4 regions of the Shewanella sp. T24-MNA-CIBAN-0130 genome follow, and region 2 is predicted to be linked to each of the others. Evidence: predicted binding sites of a transcription regulator. Region 2 holds the regulator's gene; each other region holds the start of a gene.
The links. Region 2 encodes sigma-54, which starts transcription at its own class of promoters, with help from an activator protein. Its sites were predicted from a motif close to GTTGGCACGNNNNTNGNNT; they were not measured.

Region 1 (3,192 bases), on a different contig from region 2:
ATGTATTCAAGGAACGTTTGATGCAAATCGCGATGAAATAGTGTTCTGGCAGCCTGTTAAACGGGATAATGCAGCTGATTTTAGCAATGTGGAGCATGCATTAAATATTCAGTTACACCAAGATATTCATGCATTTTATGGCCAATATTTTTCAGCACCATTACCGTTTACGGCCTCGTTTGGCGACGGTGAATTAATTCAAGCGTGGAATCAAGCCGACTTTGAGAATTTGCAACAAAATGTAATTGGCCATTTGATCATGAAACAAAAGCTTAAACAACCATCTACTTGGTTTATTGGTGTAACAGGTGATGATGATCAAATGCTAACGGTAAACAACGATGATGGCAGTGTATGGATCGAAATACCAGGCCAGAAACAAAGCACTCAAATTGCGCCGTCATTAACTGAATTTCTGCAGCAACTATCTCCACTGATAAAACCGCCGGTTAAACCGATTGAAGAAACTGAGATTGTTGCCGATCATCCGGGTATCTTGCAGCGGATCAAAACCATGTGGCAATCGTTACGCGGTAAACAATAATATATACACTTTGAAATGGCAGCAAAACACATCGTTCAGTCTTTGAATGATGTGGTTACTGAGTGTTTTAATCTGCTTATTGATGATCCCAAGATAAATTCGACACTATGCGGCAGGGTTCACAGCGAAAATGGAATAGATCTAAAAGCGGTTGTTCCAGCTTCCAAGCCTGTGAGCCACAACGTGGACACTCCCTGTTCATTTCGCTTTCTAATGACTCGCCACCCACACGGTATAAGTAATAATAGGTGGGGATGTTAGTTAAATATTCTATCCTGCCACGTAAATCCCAACCGCGTCTAAATAGGTCACTGTCTGTCCGAGTTATTTCATCTAATGCTGCAAACTCAGCTTTTGTAGCTGCTGCCATTTGCAGTTCATCACACGCTTGCCATTCTGTTTGCCATTTTATGATGCGTTTATGATCGCCATTAAAAGTTGCTGGCAGTTGATATAAAGGTATTGGCAGCAGATTATCGCCATTGCGAAGCGGTGAACACATATGCACATAACTGGTATACAACACCTGCCATGACGGGGCGTCGGTATTACTGGCTTCAGAGTTGATGTCTTGGCCGATGAATTTTTCTCTAGGCGCCAATAGTTTGGCTGCCGTCAAGCCTGCTAATGTCACTTTTACCCAAGGGCTATTATAGCGATTAGCCAGACTGGTTTTTTCGGGTAATAACAAACGAGCCCTAAATTCGCCGTCATTAAAGGCGACCGCAAATTCACGTCCAAGAATTTGTCCATTAGCCCGAAGAGCTTCAAGAAACGCATTAATGGCTTTTTCTGCCGCCTCAATGGTGGTGTCGGCAAAACATTCAAAACGCAGTTCGAAGACAAACATTTATTGGTCGACCTTATTATTAATTATATTGCTTTGGACGACCTGGTTTGCTAATTGGCGTTCTAGCTCAGCGACTCGTTGGCTCAGCTGATTAATCTGTTGTTGCATGGCGATAACCTGTTGGGTGACTTGAGCGATAGGATCGGGTTGCTCATCAGTTGGCACATCTGCCATTGATTGCATGTCCGTTAATTCTGCTATGTGCTGCCATTCAGATTTAGGTAACGCTTTAAATTGCTGTAAACCTTGGATCAGGATTGGCATTGAAATTCGATTACCTAAGCGACTTTTTATCAGCGCTAAACTGGGAGTATGTCCATTGTTGGCAATCGATTTAGCTGCTGCAAGCACCTGTTCAATTGGACTCATTGTTGGTGAAATTCCTTAATGTTTTATAGTGAGATTAACTAACGCATGTGATATTAAAAATAAACCCATATAAATCAATATATTAATTGTGGCACGATTTTGGCTTAAAGACTATGTAAATACAATTCGGATTATATTTTAACAAAAAGGACGCAACATGAAATTAAAACTTATCGCAGCAGGATTAATTGGCGCAACATCACTGATGTTAAGTGGTTGTGTGATCAGTGTTGGTGGTCATGAATCGGGTAAAAGTGCTGACTATTGGCAAGAGCAACAGGATGAAAATCGTCAACTAATTACCAAATTGTCTATGGGAATGAGCAGTGATCAAGTGACAACCCTGATGGGCATAGCAGATTTCAGCGAAGCTTATGCTAAGCCGACTCAGGACCGCGCCGAGCAGTCTATCAAAGTGTTGTTCTATCGCACCCAATGGGCTGAAGGTGATGGTAAAACAACTAAAGACGAATGCACGCCAATTGTGTTCCGAGACGACGTTTTAGTGGGCTGGGGTGACGCCGCCTATAAACAAATTTAGTCATTGAGTCACGTCATCTGACATTAACAATCAATTACGCTTCAGCTCGCATCATCACGTCCAATTGGTCAATCACTTCTGACCATTGGGCGTCTTCTAATAATGCCTCTTTTAAAAATGCTTTTTGAGCTGGGTTCCAGCAATTAGCATCAGTGATTAATGTGTGCTTATCAAGTTTATTTTGGATAACAAAGTCATCGATCCCCTCTTGATGATGAGGCAAACCTAATTGCTTAAATAAGTGACTTAGATCATTTAATGTTGTGTCCATTTGATGCATTCCTTGTAATGGTTAAGTCGATAAATTCAGTATCAATCTTGATGACAAAAAATGCAAACAACTGTCGTATATAACCGTTTTGTAGGTCAAACGCATAAACAAAACTTGTAGATTGTTTCAAACTTGTTAAATTAAGTTCAGAGAGTTAATCAACAAGGAATAATAATGGACAATAACACCTTGGAAACCCTACGTGCAGTGTATTTAACCGCTGAAGACATACGGGTTGCAGCTTCCATTCTCTATAATGCTTATCATGATGACCCTTATTTTATCGAGGTACTCGGCCAACAAGATACTCAACAATATGAACAAAAACTTCGTGCCGCTATTCGTGAAGAGTTAAATGAATTATGGCAACAAGAACAACCTTTGATTGGCCTATTTGACGGTGACCGTTTAATCGGTGTTGCGTGTGTTATTACTCAACAAGTGCCGCTGGGCGAGGGACGTTATTGGCATTGGCGTTTCAAAATGATGTTAGGGACTGGCTGGAAATCAACTCAGGGATTAATGCAAAAAGAAACCTGTATTTTAGAACATCTTCCTTCTCAAAAATGCGGAATTTTACAATTTATTGCCTTATCACCTAATGAGCAGCATAAAGG
Region 2 (3,192 bases):
GTACAAACCAACGTATTGAACAGCTTGAGCATCTATTAGAAGAGTTCCATATTACCCATATTCGAGACAGCCTAGGCATGTCGTTATCGGGTGGTGAACGTCGTCGTGTTGAAATTGCGCGCGCTTTAGCCGCCAATCCAAAATTTATTCTACTCGATGAGCCCTTTGCTGGTGTTGATCCGATTTCTGTCATCGACATAAAAAAAATCATTCAACAACTTAAAAGCCGAGGTCTAGGAGTATTAATTACCGACCATAACGTACGTGAAACGTTAGATGTCTGTGAGCGAGCTTATATCGTCAGCCAAGGTAATTTAATTGCCGAAGGCACACCTGATGAGGTATTGAGCAATCAACAAGTTCGGGCGGTGTACTTAGGTGAACAATTCAAGCTATAGTTACTTTACGGGCCTTTAGTCTATCTAACTCATTTGATTGAACGATATCTAAACAGCGTTAAACATCATTGATGTACGTGACAATCCATTACAGTTTTATAAATTGTCACTTTTATGGAAATCATCTAGGGATAAGCGGTAAATGAAAGCGTCACTCCAACTTAAAATGGGTCAACACTTAACCATGACCCCACAATTGCAGCAAGCCATTCGCTTACTGCAATTATCGTCATTGGAGCTACAGCAAGAAATCCAACAAGCATTGGATTCAAATCCATTACTTGAAATAGAAGATGAGTTTTCTGAAGCAAAAGACCCCGTAAAAGAAAATCGCGACCAAGCTGATACAGACTTCAGTGACAACAGCATTGTCAATATTGAAAAAGACACCTCAACAGTCGACACAGCAGAATCTATGACCAAAGAAACCATGGATGATTTAGCCATGGATACTACATGGGATGAAGTGTACACCGCCTCGCCGATGTCAGGTTCAGGTAGTGCTAGCATGCGCGATGATGACATGCCGTTTCAAGGTGAAACCACCGAAGGTCTGTATGAACATTTAGAATGGCAGAAAAATCTCACTCCATTTTCAGAGACCGATCTTGCCATTGCCACAGCGATCATCGACGCCGTGGATGAACGCGGTTATTTAACCCAAAGTACCGACGATATTCTCGAAGCCATGGGTGACGAAAATGTTGAGTTAGATGAAGTTGAAGCTGTATTAAAACGAATTCAACACTTTGATCCCGTTGGTGTTGCTGCACGTGATTTAAGTGAATGTTTATTGATCCAATTAGCGCAATTCTCTAACACCACACCCCATATCGATAATGCCCGTTTGCTAATCAAAGACTATTTAACCTTAATTGCTGGGCGTGATTTTAGATTATTGATGCGCAAAACTAAGCTAAAAGAAAATGAGTTACGTGACGCCATCACCCTAATCCAATCACTCAATCCTCGTCCAGGCTTATTGATCACCGCCACCGATGACGAATTCGTTATTCCCGATGTCACGGTACTAAAGAAAAATGGCCGTTGGGTTGTAGAGTTAAACCCAGACAATATGCCCAAAATTGGCGTTAATCAGCAATACGCCGCCATGGCTAGAAGCAGTAAAAATCAGTCTGACAGTCAATTTATTCGAGGCCATTTGCAAGAGGCTAAATGGTTTATTAAAAGTATCGAAAGCCGCAATGATACTCTACTCAAAGTGGCAAATTGCATTGTGCAATTTCAGCAAGGCTTCTTTGAATACGGTGAAGAAGCCATGAAACCTATGGTGCTAAATGATATTGCTGAAGCAGTAGAAATGCATGAATCGACAATTTCACGAGTCACCACACAAAAATATATGCACACCCCACGTGGACTATTTGAACTAAAGTACTTCTTCTCTAGCCATGTCAGCACTGACGATGGCGGGGAATGCTCATCAACAGCAATTCGTGCTTTTATCAAAAAGCTGGTTGCCGCAGAAAACCAGAAAAAACCATTGAGTGACAGTAAAATGGCTCAACTTCTGGCAGAACAAGGCATAAACGTTGCTCGTCGTACGATTGCAAAATACCGAGAAGCAATGCTAATCCCGCCCTCAAACCAACGTAAGAGTTTATAACCTACAAGGTTGTGGAGGATTTTCTATGGATATAAATCTGACTGGACGTCATGTCGAAATAACTGAATCTTTACGTGAGTATGTTAATGGTAAATTTTCAAAGCTTGAACGACACTTCGATCAGATCCATAATGTACACGTTGTACTCCATGTAGACAAATTACAACAAAAAGCAGAAGCCAAAATCCACGTTAATGGCGCAGAGATTTTTGCTATGTCAGAAAATACTGATATGTATGCTGCAATAGACGCCCTGATCGATAAACTCGACCGTCAGGTAATTAAACACAAAGAGAAGTATACAAAACACTAACGATGGAACTTTGTACCATTCTGCAGCCGGAATGCACTACCTGTGCCACACCGGGCAGTAAGAAAAAAGTACTGGAACTCATCAGCAATTTAGTCGCTGCCCAGTATCCAACCCTGTCTTCGCAAGAGGTTTTTGAAAGCCTATTAGCGAGAGAAAAAATGGGTAGCACAGGTATAGGAAATGGCATTGCGATACCTCATGGTCGATTAACGACCATCGATCACCCCATCGCGATATTTGTTAAATGTGAAGAAGCCATTGCCTTTGATGCAATTGATAAGCAGCCCGTGGATATTTTATTTGCTTTGTTAGTACCTGCAGACCAGTGCCAACAACATTTAGGCACGTTATCGAGTATGGCTAAAAAGCTCAGCGATAAGCAAATATTGAAACAGCTTCGCAAAAGCCACAACGCAACAGAACTTTATCGGGTTATAACTGCATGAAACTTGTCATAGTATCGGGACGTTCAGGTTCAGGGAAATCCGTTGCCTTAAGAGTATTAGAAGACCTAGGATATTATTGTGTCGATAATTTGCCTCTACCCCTCATTGGCACATTACTCGCTCAGCTCAAGGGCAGTAATGATTTAGTTGCGATTAGTGTTGATGTCCGCAACATTGCTGAACAAGGCAAAGTGCTTCAAGACCAATTAGCCCTACTTGAACATGACACTGAAATTATCAGCTTCTTTCTAAATTCCAATGATAAAGTGTTACTTAAACGCTACAGCGAAACACGCCGATTGCACCCGTTATCTAAAAATCATATTTCACTGCAAGAAGCGATCAAATTAGAAGGCCGTTTACTTGAGCCTACCGCAAAAATTGTTGACCATTACATTGACACTTCGG
Region 3 (3,192 bases), on a different contig from region 2:
TGTTGGTTAGACTGGCTTGCGGTGCCGTATTGGCGGTAGTGGTGTTGGTTAGATTAGTTTGCTGTGCCGTGTTGCTAGTGGTGTTGGCTAGATTTGCCTGCGGTGCCATGTTGCTAGTGTTTTTGGTTAGACTCGCTTGCTGTGCCGATAGTGTGGATTGGCTTTGTTGCTGTGTTACCGTTGCCGCTGTTTTTACTGCGCGACTATCGGGGGCTATTTTTGGCGAAGACGCAGTTAATCCATAGGGAACTTTTTGTTGGCTATCATTTCCTTTAATCGCATTATCAATTTTTGGCAATGGTGTTGATTCTAGTTTTTTTAGAAACTGGCTGAGGATTTGTGCCGGTTCATTTTTAGTGATGATGATGTTTGTCGCTTGAGGCGACAGGGCTGCTTGCGGCGTTGTTGTGAGTTTAGTTAAATTTACGCTTACTTCTGCAATGACGGGTGTTAGAGCAAGTTGTAGTTGCTGCTGTTGCACCACGACTTTGGCTAAATATTGGCCCGGATGTAGAGCGGTATTTGGTGATAGTTTGATGCTTGTGCCACCGGCAAACGTTAGTTGATTTTGGTCTTGGTCTATTACGGCTGTAGGCAGTGGATAACCTTGAGGCCTTGTTGCTAACGTTGTAAGCTGTTGTGTTGAAACACCATTTTGTTTTGCTAGTTCCTCAAACGCTTGTGGTAAGGCAAGCTGAATGGGTTGTGCTAAAAGCACTAATTGAGTCGCGACCGTTTGGGCTGGCGATGTGATGGTTGACCCCGCTGAAGCCGTCAGAGGTGTTGGCGCAGGAACTGGGTTATTAATGACTTCGACTTGGCCCTGGGGCTGATTTACGCTGGACGCGGCGCGTGCCAAAAGTTTAGCTTGATCGCTTGCAATCACGACTTGGGCTGTTTGTTGTAATAATTTTTGCAGTTCAGCGGTTTTGTTTAGTTGATAGTGTTGATTTTCAATGGTGATGCTGACTTGTGCGCTTGCTGGTGGTTGCAAAACCTTGACCGCTAGTAATACTGGGGCTAAATCTGATTTTGTGGAAGATGACGTGGATAAAACGGATTTTTCATTTGACGTTTGCACAGGCAAAGAAGCGCTATCAGTTTGAGTTTGTTTACGATCTGACAGCGGTTTCTGACTTGCATCAGCAGGTTTAAATGTGTCGGTATTAACCGCTTTTTTGGGAAGCGTTGTTGGCACTGTCATATAAATCCTATCAAACGAATATGTTTATCTATCGAAATCAACCAAGATGTCAGTGAAGAATATCAACTTCATTTACAATTTTTTGATTGATATTGTCAAAAGGCGCACTATCCTTAGCCCCCTGTTACCATTATTGGGGCAACTCATATGGTTTAATTACCATGATAATGAACGATTGCTGGCAACAGACACGTATAAGCAAGGACTGACTGTTAAATATTGTAAGATATCAGCCTAACACTTGCTTGCTAAATTATATCGACTTGAACAAAAATTGCTTTAATAAAAAGATAGAAATGGCAGTTTGTTGAGTGAGACCTTTTGTTATTTTAAAGAGAGTTATATGAAGTATAAATGGATATTACTTCAGGTGATCGTTGCTGTTAGCATGCCAGTGTATGCCGAAGCCGAAGCACCTCAAGTTGACACATCAACACTCGCTGCGGTTGAGTTCAAATATAATGATCCTCTCGATCCATTTGAAGGGATTAACCGCACAATGTGGGATTTTAACTATCTGCTTTTAGACAGATATATTATCCGCCCAGTCGCTCATAGTTATAAAAATTATGTTCCAAACCCAGTAAGAACAGGGGTCAATAATTTTGTTTATAACTTAGAAGAGCCTAGCTCTCTAGTGAATAATACCCTCCAAGGTAAGTGGAAGTGGGCAGCTAATGCTGGCGGGCGTTTTACGGTTAATACCACCATAGGCTTACTGGGTTTAGTGGATGTTGCTGACATGATGGGGATGCATCGCAAACAAGACGATTTCAACGAAGTGTTAGGTTATTATGGTACGCCAAATGGTCCTTATTTTATGGCACCATTTTATGGCCCAATCGTGACAAGAGAAATCGCCTCTGATTGGGTGGATGGTCTATACTTTCCTTTATCGGAATTAACGATGTGGCAGTCAGTACTAAAATGGGGCTTAAAAGGTTTGGATGCCCGCTCTAAAGCCATTGATCAAGAAAGATTATTAGACAATGCTCTTGATCCTTATGCTTTTGTAAAAAATGCCTATTTACAGCATATGGATTACAAAGTTTTTGATGGTGATGTTCCATCATCTCAAGCAGATGATGAGTTACTTGATGAGTATTTAGATGAGCTTGAATAGTCGAGGCATACAGGCTCCTCGACAGTTATGTCTGCGGGGGTGTTGTATGTCTGTGAGGTTGTTGTATGGCACTAACTGATGTCGAGATCCTCTTTGTTGAAGATGACCCGATATTTCGCCATGTCGTTGCTGATTTTTTACAGCAGCAAGGTGCTCGGGTTCAACAAGCATGTGATGGAAATGAAGGCATAACCCTTTTTTCCCATGCTATCTTTGATATTGTTATTGCTGACTTAAGCATGCCAGGCCTTGATGGTTTGTCTATGCTTAAGCAAATGCAAGTTATTAATCCTGCTATACCCGCTATTGTTATTTCTGGTAATGATGTGATGTCTGATGTTGTAGATGCATTGCGCCTCGGTGCCAGTGACTATCTGATTAAGCCTATTGCTGACTTATTCATTATTGAACAAGCAATCGTTCAAGCGATGCATTCAGCCGCTACGCCGATGAATGCATCAGGGCAATCGCATTTACAAGAAATGAATGATTTATCTTACCAAGAGCTCACTGATAATTTATACCTCCTTGAGCAAAATTCTCATGCTGCCAAAAGTGTTCAGCAGCAATTATTTCCTGCGTCGCATATTTATTATCCTAAAGCGGATATTAATTACAGTCTGTTTAAAAATAATGATGTTAGTGCTTACTTTATCGATTCGACTATGGTGGGCGATCATCACTTAGTGATGTATATGGCGCATTTTTCTCCTGAAGATAATAGTGCTGCTTTTGGCTGTGTATTATTGCGCAGCTTTATTAATCAAAAACTTAAGCTGTTTAGAAATGGGTTAAGTAATACCTTAATCGAGCCCAATAGTATGCTGTCTTATCTTAATGATCGTATGGTGAAATCTGGGTTGCA
Region 4 (3,192 bases), on a different contig from region 2:
ATAGGTTCTAACAGTTCTAACATGAAAGTCGCCTTAAGCTGGTTACGACATTAATAAAAATTTCAGATGTCTGTTTGCCATTGCTGGTAACTAAACCTTGCTAAGCACAATATCAACATTCAGTTATTAATAGTGTTGATGCTCAATGAGCACCGAAACAAACCAATACTGTAAATCAACACAAACAAATGACTACTCCGAAATATAACCACATCCAAAAATAGAGTGCAATTTTGTTATAGTTTTTATTAGTATAACAAAAAAAGCCTGTCGGGCTGTATATTTATAATTGACAATTTTTTTATCAGAACAAAGCAACACTAGCTATAGCGGCAAAATAGCTAAAATAGGCGGAAAAAAAAAGCCCCTGTGTCTTTAAAAAAGCACAGGGGAAGGTCAGGTGTCCGGGAAGACAGCTTGAACAAGGTTACTCTTTTATATCGCCTAGCGTAGCTAAGGTGTAAGGTGCAAGTTCTGGGATGGCTTTACGCACTCGACTTTCTAACACTAATAATCCTTCAAAATTATCACAAACCTCAGTCGCGCGTTGCTCCAGACCTTGAGATTGCGACTCAAGTTGTTGCTCGATGTCTTTACCGACGTTGTCCATTTTTTGTGAAAAAGTATTCATTTTCTCTTCAAACGAACCACCTTCAGAAGACATGATCTGGCTACCTAATGTCATCATTAATGAGCCCATTGAGTTCGTTACCATTTGCTCTATTTCTTGCTCAAACTCTTCATTAAAGGCATGTTCCATTGAAGATTCAGTTGAGCCTAAATAAAATTTATCACCTTGTTGATAAGCCATAGTATCAATGCGTTGTTGAATACCTGTCATCATCTTATCAATCTGAACGCCTGTGGCATCGCCAAATATTGGTGTTAGCGCCATATTGACAGCCTGAGATGCCATCGACACAACGTCGGTGACTAAATCAATCACTTCAGGAACTTGGCGAGATAGCTCATCAGAATATTGAGTTAATAACAGCCGTTGCTTGTCATTTAATGCGACTTCTTTACCGTCGACATACAATTGACCCAGTTGAACGCGATATTTCTCGCTGCCATTATCACTGACCTGTAAACTTTTCGGTTCAACGGTCACGTCATAGTTTAATGTCACGTTACACTTTTCATCATTAATTGACATTTTTGCCATGGCTGGAGTCAATGCCCCTGCAGTGAATAACATGCTAGTTAACGCTAAACCACAAATTAACTTCTGTTTGGTCATGATAAAAATCCTTTTGTTAAACGAATATCGATAAAATCTATTCAATATAATTAGTTATAGCACAATAAAGCACTAGTCATGCCAACAAGTATAGTCGCTTGATTTATAAGTGGTTTTTATAAAATTTAAAATTTAACATCTACTAAATGAACAAAAAACACCACCCTCTTCGTAAAATAAACCAAAAAGTAGTCTATTTTACGAGTAGTGATGTGAAATTAAAAAAAGTGATGTGGAATTAAAAAATTGAACGACCTAACTGCTGGCTTAAATGCTCAAGTAAGGCTGTACCTGCCAATGAATTGCCATTATTGTCGAGTTCAGGCGACCACACACAGATAGACATGTCACCAGGAATAATCGCAATAATACCGCCGCCTACGCCACTTTTACCCGGCATACCCACTCGGTAAGCAAACTCGCCTGCGCCATCGTATAATCCAGACGTTGCGAGTAATGCATTAAGCTGCCGAGTTTGCACTGGTGAGACTAAGCTATCGCCATCGAGTGTCTTACCACGATTGGCCAAATAAAACATCGCCCGGGACAAATCTGCACAATTCATCCTTAACGCACAATAATGAAAATAGCTTTTAAGTACGGTATTCACGTCGCCATTAAAATTACCAAATGACTTCATTAAATAGGCAATAGAAGCATTACGTGCACTAAATTGATACTCAGAATCTGCTACCACTTTGTCGAAGGCTAATGTGGTATTTTGGCTCAACTGACGCACCACCTCAAGCATATGATGTTTAGGTGCACCCAAGCGTGCTTGCAACAAGTCCGCAATGACTAACGCGCCAGCATTAATAAATGGATTCCGTGGTTTGCCACGCTCTAATTCAACCTGTACAAGCGAGTTAAATGAATGCCCAGAAGGTTCTTTACCCACTCGACTCCAGATTTCTTCTTCTGTATATAAATTAAGTGCCTGAGTCAGGCTAAAGACTTTAGAAATACTTTGAATGGAAAAAGGTTCAAGATAATCACCCGCACCAATTGTTTGACCGTCAATGGTGGTAACTGCAATACCTATTTTGTTGGGGTCAACGCAGGCAAGAGCAGGAATATATCCTGCCACCTTACCTTTACCCAATAGCGATCTTACTTTATCGACAGCGTCTTGAAGTAATAATTGCTCTGGCAATTTAGCTTAACCCCACCAAATATCATATAAATCACTGACTTCAAGGTCAGAAACTGGCTTGTCTTTCCAGAATGCATTGACTGCTGCAATATCTTCATCAGTACATTTACCGATAGTTTGGGTAGCCATAATGCCTTCCCATTGCTTGTGTCCACCACCGTGGAAACCTAATTGACGTGGTTCAATCACTTGAGCAATAAACTGATCAACCAAACTATCGATATCTTGTTCAGAAACTGACTCATTAAATGTCCAGTTCATTTCGAAACCTAATTCTTGAAATTCATCAACTCGTAATTTTTTACGTAAACGTCGACTGCGATTTTGCGCCATGGTGTATTCTCCGATTGCTAAAAAGTGTAGTAGTGATTAAGCGATACGCTCAAACATGATATCCCATACGCCGTGACCAAGTCTGTGGCCTCTTGCTTCAAACTTTGTAAGCGGACGGTGGTCTGGACGTTCGACAACTGTACCAGTTGTTGATTGATTATTATAACCTTCAGCAGCATTCATTATGTCTAACATATGCTCGCTGTAATTTTCCCAATCGGTTGCCATGTGAAACACACCACCAATTTTAAGCTTACGACGGACTAGCTGTACAAACTCAGCTTGTACAATCCGACGCTTGTTATGACGTTTTTTATGCCATGGATCGGGGAAAAACAATTGTACCCGCGCAAGTGAACCATCAAGAATACTGTGCTCTAGCACTTCCATTGCATCATGGTGATATACACGTAAGTTAGTAACTTCAGCAGCACCGGCCTCAGAAAGACACGTACCAATGCCAGGC

Region 1: the regulator sigma-54 is predicted to act here: its motif matches at 1,851-1,869, upstream of AAEZ02_RS17440 (DUF3192 domain-containing protein).
Region 3: the regulator sigma-54 is predicted to act here: its motif matches at 1,329-1,347, upstream of AAEZ02_RS13050 (flagellar hook-length control protein FliK).
Region 4: the regulator sigma-54 is predicted to act here: its motif matches at 1,308-1,326, upstream of AAEZ02_RS06935 (YggN family protein).

Annotation. Positions count from the first base shown of each region.
Region 1 is NZ_JBEOPP010000053.1:4,380-7,571, reverse strand. It holds gene syd (SecY-interacting protein) at 1-544, shown strand, start outside; gene AAEZ02_RS17450 (Zn-ribbon-containing protein) at 621-1,394, opposite strand; gene AAEZ02_RS17445 (hypothetical protein) at 1,395-1,763, opposite strand; gene AAEZ02_RS17440 (DUF3192 domain-containing protein) at 1,921-2,304, shown strand; gene AAEZ02_RS17435 (DUF2789 domain-containing protein) at 2,339-2,575, opposite strand; gene AAEZ02_RS17430 (GNAT family N-acetyltransferase) at 2,750-3,192, shown strand, end outside.
Region 2 is NZ_JBEOPP010000003.1:144,189-147,380, reverse strand. It holds gene lptB (LPS export ABC transporter ATP-binding protein) at 1-398, shown strand, start outside; gene AAEZ02_RS02420 (RNA polymerase factor sigma-54) at 541-2,025, shown strand; gene hpf (ribosome hibernation promoting factor) at 2,051-2,338, shown strand; gene ptsN (PTS IIA-like nitrogen regulatory protein PtsN) at 2,341-2,784, shown strand; gene rapZ (RNase adapter RapZ) at 2,781-3,192, shown strand, end outside.
Region 3 is NZ_JBEOPP010000030.1:22,741-25,932, reverse strand. It holds gene AAEZ02_RS13050 (flagellar hook-length control protein FliK) at 1-1,204, opposite strand, end outside; gene AAEZ02_RS13045 (MlaA family lipoprotein) at 1,548-2,327, shown strand; gene AAEZ02_RS13040 (response regulator) at 2,393-3,192, shown strand, end outside.
Region 4 is NZ_JBEOPP010000011.1:84,022-87,213, reverse strand. It holds gene AAEZ02_RS06940 (LysR family transcriptional regulator) at 1-23, opposite strand, end outside; gene AAEZ02_RS06935 (YggN family protein) at 428-1,240, opposite strand; gene glsB (glutaminase B) at 1,479-2,393, opposite strand; gene AAEZ02_RS06925 (YggL family protein) at 2,400-2,726, opposite strand; gene trmB (tRNA (guanosine(46)-N7)-methyltransferase TrmB) at 2,763-3,192, opposite strand, start outside.